Regions from separate parts of the Martelella mediterranea DSM 17316 genome, predicted to be linked through region 4. Evidence: riboswitches for the same ligand, from Rfam matches in the RefSeq annotation. Region 4 holds a riboswitch; each other region holds the start of a gene.
What was found. A riboswitch is a leader RNA that binds a small molecule or an ion and turns the genes downstream of it on or off. The one in region 4 is predicted to bind thiamine pyrophosphate.
Positions count from the first base shown of each region.

Region 1: linked by a shared signal. The riboswitch ahead of Mame_RS21470 (ABC transporter permease) and the one ahead of Mame_RS20695 (TRAP transporter large permease) in region 4 are both predicted to bind thiamine pyrophosphate.
Region 2: linked by a shared signal. The riboswitch ahead of thiM (hydroxyethylthiazole kinase) and the one ahead of Mame_RS20695 (TRAP transporter large permease) in region 4 are both predicted to bind thiamine pyrophosphate.
Region 3: linked by a shared signal. The riboswitch ahead of thiC (phosphomethylpyrimidine synthase ThiC) and the one ahead of Mame_RS20695 (TRAP transporter large permease) in region 4 are both predicted to bind thiamine pyrophosphate.

Region 1 covers NZ_CP020330.1:4,611,566-4,613,762, reverse strand. The annotation lists gene Mame_RS21475 (ABC transporter substrate-binding protein) at 1-407, opposite strand, end outside; gene Mame_RS21470 (ABC transporter permease) at 438-1,193, opposite strand; TPP riboswitch at 1,260-1,361, opposite strand; gene Mame_RS21465 (sugar porter family MFS transporter) at 1,576-2,197, shown strand, end outside.
Region 2 covers NZ_CP020330.1:2,518,260-2,520,456, reverse strand. The annotation lists gene Mame_RS11770 (CoA-acylating methylmalonate-semialdehyde dehydrogenase) at 1-1,256, shown strand, start outside; TPP riboswitch at 1,307-1,401, shown strand; gene thiM (hydroxyethylthiazole kinase) at 1,453-2,197, shown strand, end outside.
Region 3 covers NZ_CP020330.1:105,414-107,610, forward strand. The annotation lists gene thiC (phosphomethylpyrimidine synthase ThiC) at 1-965, opposite strand, end outside; TPP riboswitch at 1,064-1,193, opposite strand; gene Mame_RS00520 (glycine betaine ABC transporter substrate-binding protein) at 1,301-2,197, opposite strand, start outside.
Region 4 covers NZ_CP020330.1:4,433,050-4,435,246, reverse strand. The annotation lists gene Mame_RS20700 (lytic murein transglycosylase) at 1-459, shown strand, start outside; TPP riboswitch at 558-660, shown strand; gene Mame_RS20695 (TRAP transporter large permease) at 826-2,197, shown strand, end outside.

The sequences.
Region 1 (2,197 bases), 180 kb from region 4:
TCGATACCGGCCACCGAGAAGCCGATCTTCTTGCCCTTCAGGTCGGCGACGGATTTGATCGGCCCGTCTTTCAGCACCGTCAGCGTGTTGAGGGGCGTCGAGACCAGTGTGCCGAAGCGGACGATATCAATGCCGGCCTCGTGATCGAGATAGAGATTGGGCTGGTAGTGAATGCCGATATCAACCTTGCCGGTCGCCACCATGCGCGGCACCATCGACGGGTCGGATGGCGGCACCAGTTCCACGTCGAGCCCCTCATCGGCGAAATAGCCGTTTTCGGCGGCGATCACCAGCGGCGCGTGGTCGGGGTTTACATACCATTCGAGGATCACGTCGAGCTTATCGGCGGCGCTCGCCAGCCCGGGAGCCAGGGCGAGAGCGGCGGCGAATGCGAGTTTCTTCAGCATGTCATTCTCCTGTTCGGTTGCGCCGGTCGCTCAATCCTCATGCGACCAGCGGGTGAAGAAGGGGGCGGCGAGATCCACCGCCTTTCGAAAAAGCACGGCCTCGAGCGCGAGGATCAGCATGGCGGCGAACACGGTCTCGCTCTGCATGCGGGCATTGGCCTGGACCATGAGAAAGCCGAGCCCGCCGGCTGACCCCACCCATTCGCCCACCACCGCGCCGAGCGGCGCGAGCGGGGCCGCGATCCTGAGGCCGGAAAACAGATGCGGCATTGCCAGGGGCAGGCGGATGTGGCGCAACATCTCGAAATGCCCCGCGCCATCGAGCAGGGCCGCGGCCACGATCTCCGGGTCGGTGCGCCTCAGCCCGTCGGCAAAACTGGAGGCGACGGGGAAGAACACGATGATGGTCGTCATCACCACCTTGGAGGCGATGCCGAAGCCAAACCAGAGCACCAGCATCGGCGCGATCACGAAGACCGGAAAGGATTGCAGCACCACCAGAACGGGCCAGATGAAACGGCCGATGCGGGGAAAGGCGGCAATGAAAATCGCCGCCGCCGCGCCGAAGACCGCGCCCATGGCAAAACCCGCCAGGATTTCCCTGAGCGTCACCAGCGCCTCTTCTAGCAGCATCGCGTGGGCGGTCTGGAACTTCGCCAGCACGGCAAGCGGCGGCGGCAGGATATAGCGCGGCAGCTCGCCGAAAACGATGATCGCCTGCCAGAGCACAAGAAGCCCGGACACGATCGCGCAAAAGGTGAGTGTCGCCGAAAGGGTGCGCTTCAATCCCGCTCTCCCCGGCAGAACCGGGCAGCGGAGGCGTCAATAGAGGCTGATTTTCTGGGCGTGTCGCTCAAGACCAAACTCCGTTCCTACGCCGGCATAACCCGGATCAGGTTCAAGGGTTCGGCCATCGGCCATCTCAGTGTCACGGACACACCCCTCGGATGCGTCCTCTATGCCGCGCGATCGTGCGTCGGTCAAGGGGCTCGGCGGCGAAGTCGGGAACGCCGCTAATATAAACGCTAAGGTCCAAAAGGATTTGACAACGGGTGCCGTTTCGACTTTCAACTTTTGGTATAAGGCCGTTTGCGGTTTTCAGCGGCGGTTCATAAAAAGGGTCATAAGAGGGGAAGGCGGCAGCGGCCGTCCAAGCGGAGGAAAACCCATGCTCATCGCCATCGTCATTGTGGCAGCGCTGTTCGGCATGCTCTTCGGTTTCGACCAGGGCGTGATTTCCGGGGCTCTGCCGTTCATCAAGCAGGATTTCACGGTTTCGGCCTTCATGGAGGGGGTGATCACCTCGGCCGTGCCGCTCGGCGCGGTGGCGGGCACGCTGCTTGCCATGGTCACCACCGACCGCTACGGGCGCAAGCCGATGCTGATTCTCGGCGCGCTGATCTTTCTGGTCGGCTCGCTGATTTCCGCGCTCGCCTTCAACCAGTATGTGCTGACCCTTGCCCGCCTGTTGATCGGCGTCGGCATTGGCGCCTCGGCGATGACCGCGCCGATGTTTCTGGCGGAAGTCGCGCCGGCGCGCATTCGCGGCACCATCGTCTCCGCCTTCCAGTTGATGATCACCATCGGCATCATGGTCTCCTACATGTCGGACGCGGCCTTTGGCGGTTCGGGCGACTGGCGCTGGATGATCGGCGTCGGCGTGTTCCCGTCGATCGTGGCGCTGATCGGCATCCTGCTGTCGCCGGAAACGCCGCGCTGGCTGACGCTCAATTCCAATGCCGACAAGGCGCGCGATATCATCGCGAAACTGCAGCCGGAATCTTCGCCCG
Region 2 (2,197 bases), 1.9 Mb from region 4:
ATGAGATGGCGGCCGTCATCACCGCCGAGCACGGCAAGGTCCATTCCGACGCGCTCGGCGAAATCCAGCGCGGCATGGAAGTGGTCGAATTCGCCACCGCCGCCCCGCAGCTTCTGAAGAGCGAATACACCGAAAATGTCGGCACCGGCGTCGACAGCTACGCGATACGCCAGCCGCTCGGCGTCGTCGCCGGCATCACGCCGTTCAACTTCCCGGCCATGGTGCCGATGTGGATGTTCCCGATCGCGCTGGCCGCCGGCAACTGCTTCGTGCTGAAGCCGTCCGAACGCGACCCCTCCGCCTCGCTGCTGATTGCCGCATGGCTGAAGGAAGCGGGCCTGCCGGATGGCGTGTTCAACGTCGTCCAGGGCGACAAGGAAGCCGTCGACGCGCTTTTGAACGACCCGGATATCGAGGCCGTCTCCTTCGTCGGCTCGACCCCCATCGCGCGCTACATCTACACCACCGCGACCGCCAACGGCAAACGTTGCCAGGCGCTCGGCGGCGCGAAGAACCACATGATCGTGATGCCCGATGCCGACATGGACCAGGCCGCCGACGCGCTGATGGGCGCGGCCTTCGGCTCCGCCGGCGAGCGCTGCATGGCGATTTCGGTGGCGGTGCCCGTGGGCGACGAGACCGCCGACCGGTTGATCGACAAGCTGAAGCCGCGCATTGCCGCCCTCAAGGTCGGCCCCGGCACCGATCCGGAAGCCGATATGGGCCCGCTGGTGACGGCCGCTGCGTTTGAACGCGTCACCGGCTACATCGATTCGGGCGTGGAAGAAGGCGCCGAACTGGTGGTCGACGGTCGCGGCCTGAAGCTGCAGGGTTACGAGAACGGCTATTTCGTCGGCGCGACCCTGTTCGACAAGGTGACGACCGACATGAAGATCTACAAGGAAGAGATTTTCGGCCCGGTTCTCTCGGTTGCCCGCGCCAAGAGCTATGACGAGGCCGCCCAGTGGATCAACGACCACGAGTTCGGCAACGGCACCGCGATCTTCACCCGCGACGGCGATGCCGCCCGCGAATTCGCCCACAAGATCAAGGTCGGCATGGTCGGCGTCAATGTGCCGATCCCGGTTCCGATGGCGTTCCACTCCTTCGGCGGCTGGAAAGCCTCGCTGTTCGGCGACCACCACATGCATGGCCCGGAAGGCGTGCGCTTCTACACCCGCCTGAAGACCATCACCCAGCGCTGGCCCAAGGGCATCCGCGCCGGCGCCGAATTCTCGATGCCGACGATGAAGTAAATACCGCGCCGCCCCTTACCGGGCGGCGTTTTTCTGCTATATAGCGGCCACAAGAGCGACAGGGGCGTCCGCGACAGCGGGCTGAGATGAACCCTTGGAACCTGATCCGGATCATACCGGCGGAGGGAGTCACTCGGGTTCGCGAGCTTCGTCCCTCCGGCCCGTCTGGTTTCTCCGCCCAGCAAGGAGGACGCCGATGGCCGACATCGCCCCCATTCTTCAGAAAATGCGCGCAGACGCGCCGCTTGTGCAATGCATCACCAATTATGTGGCGATGAATATCGCGGCCAATGTGCTGCTCGCCGCCGGCGCTTCTCCGGCGATGGTTCATGCGAAAGAGGAAGCCGGCGAATTTGCCGGCATTGCCTCGGCGGTCACCATCAATATCGGCACGCTTTCACCCGACTGGCTTGCCGGCATGAAGGCAGCGGCCGAGACGGCCAACCGCAACCGGACGCCCTGGGTGCTGGACCCCGTCGCCCATTTCGCCACCGGCTTCCGAGCCAGGGCAGCCCTTGAGCTGCTTGATCTCGGGCCCACGATCCTGCGCGGCAATGCTTCCGAAATCCTCGCCTTCTCCGGCGCCACCAGCGCCGGCAAGGGCGTCGATGCCGGCGACAGCGTGGCGGCCGCCGAAGAGACCGCGAAGACGCTTGCCCGAGAGCGCAACATGGTGGTGGCGGTCACCGGCGAACGCGACTTCGTGACCGATGGCACGCGCAGCGCCCGCATCGGCGGCGGATCGCCGCTGATGCCGCGGGTGACGGCGCTCGGTTGCGCGTTGACGGCGCTGGTCGGCGGTTATGCCGGCGCATGGCGTGCGGATGCCTTCGAGGCAACCGTCGCGGCGCTTGCCCATTACGGCGTGGCCGGCAGCCGCGCGCATGTGCGGGCCGATGGTCCCGGCTCGTTCCAGGCCCATTTCCTCGATGCGCTCGCTG
Region 3 (2,197 bases), 340 kb from region 4:
GTGACACGGTTCACCGTCATCGGGATCATGTGCAGCCGCACGCCGGCATGGATGGTGAAATAATCCACCCCCTGCTCTGCCTGCTCGATCAGCGTGTCGCGAAACACCTCCCATGTCAGGTCCTCGGCGATGCCCCCGACCTTCTCCAGCGCCTGATAGAGCGGCACCGTCCCGATCGGAACCGGCGCGTTGCGGATGATCCAGTCGCGGATATTGTGGATGTTGCGGCCGGTGGAAAGATCCATCACCGTATCGGCGCCCCAGCGGATCGCCCAGACCATCTTTTCCACTTCCTCGGCCATCGAGGAGGTCACCGCCGAATTGCCGATATTGGCATTGATCTTGACGAGAAAATTCCGGCCGATCGCCATCGGCTCCAGTTCCGGGTGATTGATGTTGGCGGGGATGATCGCCCTGCCCTTTGCAACCTCGTCGCGCACGAATTCAGGTGTGATGAAATCGGGGATTTCGGCGCCGAAGGCTTCGCCGTCCCGTTCCATTGCCTGCCTTGCCGCCTGCCGTCCGAGATTTTCGCGGATGGCGACAAACTCCATTTCCGGGGTCACAACACCGGCGCGGGCATAGGCCATCTGGGTAACGGCGCGGCCGTTCTTCGCGCGTTTCGGTTCGTGCCGCACCGGGAATTCCGGCACCAGCCGCTTGCCCTCGGCGAAACCATTGTCCGCAGGCTTCACATGGCGGCCGTCATATTGCTCGGTGTCGCCGCGCGCGGCAATCCAGGCCTCTCGCAGGCGCGGCAGGCCGCGTTCAATGGCGATCTCGGCTTGCGGGTCGGTATAGGGGCCGGAACTGTCATAGACGGTGACAGGCAGTTCGCCTGCTGTCGGATGCACATCGATCGCGCGCATCGGCACGCGGATATCGGCGTGAAACGCCCCCCGGTGCCAGACGCGGCGCGAGGCGGGCAGCGGACCCGTGGTGACGGTTGGGAAAAGGTCTTTCATTGGTCGGAGCCTCCAGTGCTCGAAGCGTGGAGACCCAGTTCCCGGTAATGAATGGAGATTGGCCGCGTGAAACACGCCATAAAAGTCTCCGCCGGAGACGCGCGGCCCGAACACCATCCCTACGCCAGTATGAACTGGATCAGGTTCATCGGGTCACTGCGCTGCACGGACCTGCCGGTCCGGCCATCAGAATCTCAGCCCCTTGTCGGGACCCCCCGGGTGAATGCGCCAAGATTGCGGCCCGCGCCGCGCTTTGTCAACCGCCGGACAGGCGATTGCCGAGATGTTCGCTTCCTCGAAACTGAAGACCGCAGACTTTCGTTTCCGGATTGTGATCAGTCGGTCGTTTCCCGTTCTGGCCTGACGAAGAGCCAGCCCGCCCATATGAGATACCCGAAGATCGCGATCATCAGGATCGCGCGACCGGGATAGGGATTGATCCGGTCGTCAAGGATATTGACTTCCGGCGTCAGCGCGGCAGCGCGGCGCAGGTGCGGGTCGACCGCTGCGTGGAGGCCGAGATTCCGGTTTATGGCTGCCACGCTTTTATCCTGCAGCGGTCGCGGCTCGTCGAAGAACGCATTGGGACCCTGCTGGCCGATCAAGAACCGGTCGGATGTGGCGGGTCCGAACAGGATCATTTGCGTGGAAAGCGTTTCGACGGTCTCGTCAATGCCCGGATATGTGCCCGCGGCGATCTGCGCCTCGCGCATGACCGGCATGGAAAGACGGTCGGCATTGGTCCACCAGCCGGCAACATCGGCAAGGGTGACATCGTCCGACCGCGCGAAAAGATCGACCAGATCCTGACGGCCTCTTGCGGCAAAGATCAAAGCCAGGTCGGCATCGCCATCGCGCAATACCGCTGACGCGGCCTGTGCGCCAAAGACATCCAGCGGCATGACGCTGATGTCTCGGTTGCTGTTGTGGGCGACGGCCAGCGCGAGCGTATGCGAGGCCGACCCCACCGGTCCCGTCGCAATCGTCAGCGTTCCTTCCGGCAATGCGCGGTCATCGGAGCGCGTCAACACATGCAGGAAGGTCGAGCCGATGGCGGCGATCGCCTCGACACGCTCATCACGGATCACGCGGCCATCGGTCAGGCTGAAGCCGGAGAGCGCCGGCGTCAGCGCCAGCCTCGCTTCGCCGCTTGCCATCGCTTCCAGCGGCACATTGGTCGACAGAAGATTGACGTCGCGGCCGCGCATGGATTTGCGGACCGCGCGCAGCGT
Region 4 (2,197 bases):
CCGACCGACGCGCTGGCCAGCACCGCGAACTATCTTGCCCGCTCGGGATGGCGAAAAGGTCAGCCCTGGGGCGGCGAGGAGGGCTCGCCCGGCGCTGCCATCGACGGCACCAGGATACAGCCGCAGGCGGGCGGTCCGGTCTTCGTCGTCGGGCACAATTTCAACGTCATCAAGCGCTACAATAATTCCACCAATTACGCGCTGGGTGTGGGATATCTCGCAGACCGGATCGCGGGCGCTGGCCCACTCAGGGGCAGTTTTCCCGATGACAATTACGGCTTCAGCGCCGACCAGCGCAAGGAATTGCAGTCGCGGCTTTCGGCGGCGGGCTACGATGCCGGCACCATCGACGGCGTGTTCGGCGACCAGACCCGCGCGGCGATCGCCGCCTATCAGCGGCAGAACGGGCTGAATGTCACGGGCGAACCGTCGATGGCTCTGCTGCAAAGGCTTCGGTAAAACCCGTCGGTGGAACGCTCGCAAGTTTTCTTGCGTTGCCGCCAGACGCTACGTTTCCGGCCTGCCATTGACACAGGCCCAAAAGCCGGACAAAACCTGACTATTCCGAGGGGTGCATCCTGCGATGCTGAGACGGCGGTGAGCCGGACCCTTGAACCTGATCCGGGTCATGCCGGCGTAGGAACGGAAAATCTGGCCGCTCTGCCATAACCTTTCTCTTCTCCGCCGGTCTCCGTGATTGCAACATCCTGGGGATCGCATCATGAAGCCTTGCCTTCCAATACCATGCGCGGGCCGCCGATGGTTCAGCCGTCCGAACGGATGTTTAGAGACAGGCGCCGCCTGCGAACGGCATCGTCCGTACCCATGACGGCGATCCGCAGCACCGCCGGACGGTTTGCGGACGCGCTGGAGACGGCGCTCGGCATGCTCGCCGCCGTTATTCTGATGGCGATGCTCGCCCTTGTCGTGGCGGGCGTCGTGCTGCGCTATGTCTTCCACACCGGCGTCGTCGGCATGGAGGATCTGGGAATCTGGCTGAATATCGCGCTGATCTCGGCCGGCCTGCCGCTCACCCTCTCCGGACCGCTGTCAATGCGGCTCGACGGCCTTGTGAGGCTGCTCCCCGATCGGGCATCCAGCGTGCTCGCTGCCGTGGCCGACGGCTTCAGCGTCGTCGCGGGCTTGATCCTGTGCCTTGGCGGACGTGAGGCGATCGCGTTGCTCGGCGGAATGTCGCCAACGCTTGGGCTTCCGGAATGGGTGCGCTTCGCCTTTCCGGTGGCGGGCGGGCTGGGTCTGCTCGTGTTGCTCTGCCTGCGCCGCCTGGAGCGCTCGAGCGGCGCGCGGCTGATCTTCGGCTTCGCGCTCGGCGGGTTTGTTTACTGGGCGGTTGGCCGGTTTGCGATCAATATCGCGCTGCCGGCGAGCCTGCCGCTCGCGCTTGCCGCCGCGCTCGGCCTCGTTGCCGGCGCGCCGCTCGCCCATGTTTTTCTGGCATCGTCCTACGGCGCGATTGCCTTCGGCGCGTTGCAGACGGAGCAGGCGATCATCGCCAATACGGTGGCCGGCATGTCGAAATTCCTGCTGCTGGCGATCCCGTTCTTTCTCCTTGCGGGCGCGTTTCTGAAGCTCTCGGGCGCGGCCGGCAAGCTCGTGCAGTTCGCGGCCTCGCTCGTTGGCCATTATCGCGGCGGGCTGGCGCAGACGACGCTTTTGACAGGGGTTCTGTTTTCCGGCGCGTCCGGTTCCTCCGTCGCCAATGCCGCCTTTGCCGCCTCGACCTTCCACCCCGAACTGGTGCGCCATGGCTATCCGCCCGCCCGCGCCGGCGCGCTTGTCGCCGCGTCCTCGGTTCTCGACAACGTCATCCCGCCGTCGATCGCCTTTCTCATCCTGGCGACGGCGACCAATCTCTCCGTCGGCGCGTTGCTTGTCGGCGGGCTGTTTGCCGGCCTGCTGATGGCGGTTTGTCTCGCCGTCGCGATAAGGCTTGCGATGGGGACCGCGAGCGGCGCGCCGCCGGCTTCGGCGGAAACGCGCAGGCGTGCCGGGATCGCGGCCCTGCCAGCCTTCGTCCTCGGTCTGATCGTGGTGTTCGGCATTCGCCTGGGCATTGTCACGACGACCGAGGCGGCGGGGCTTGCGGCGCTCTACACGCTGATCCTGGCAGCAACGTCCCGCCGTTCCGGTTCCAGCATTGTCGCCGCCTTCCGCCAGTCGGCGGCAGAGGCGGCGG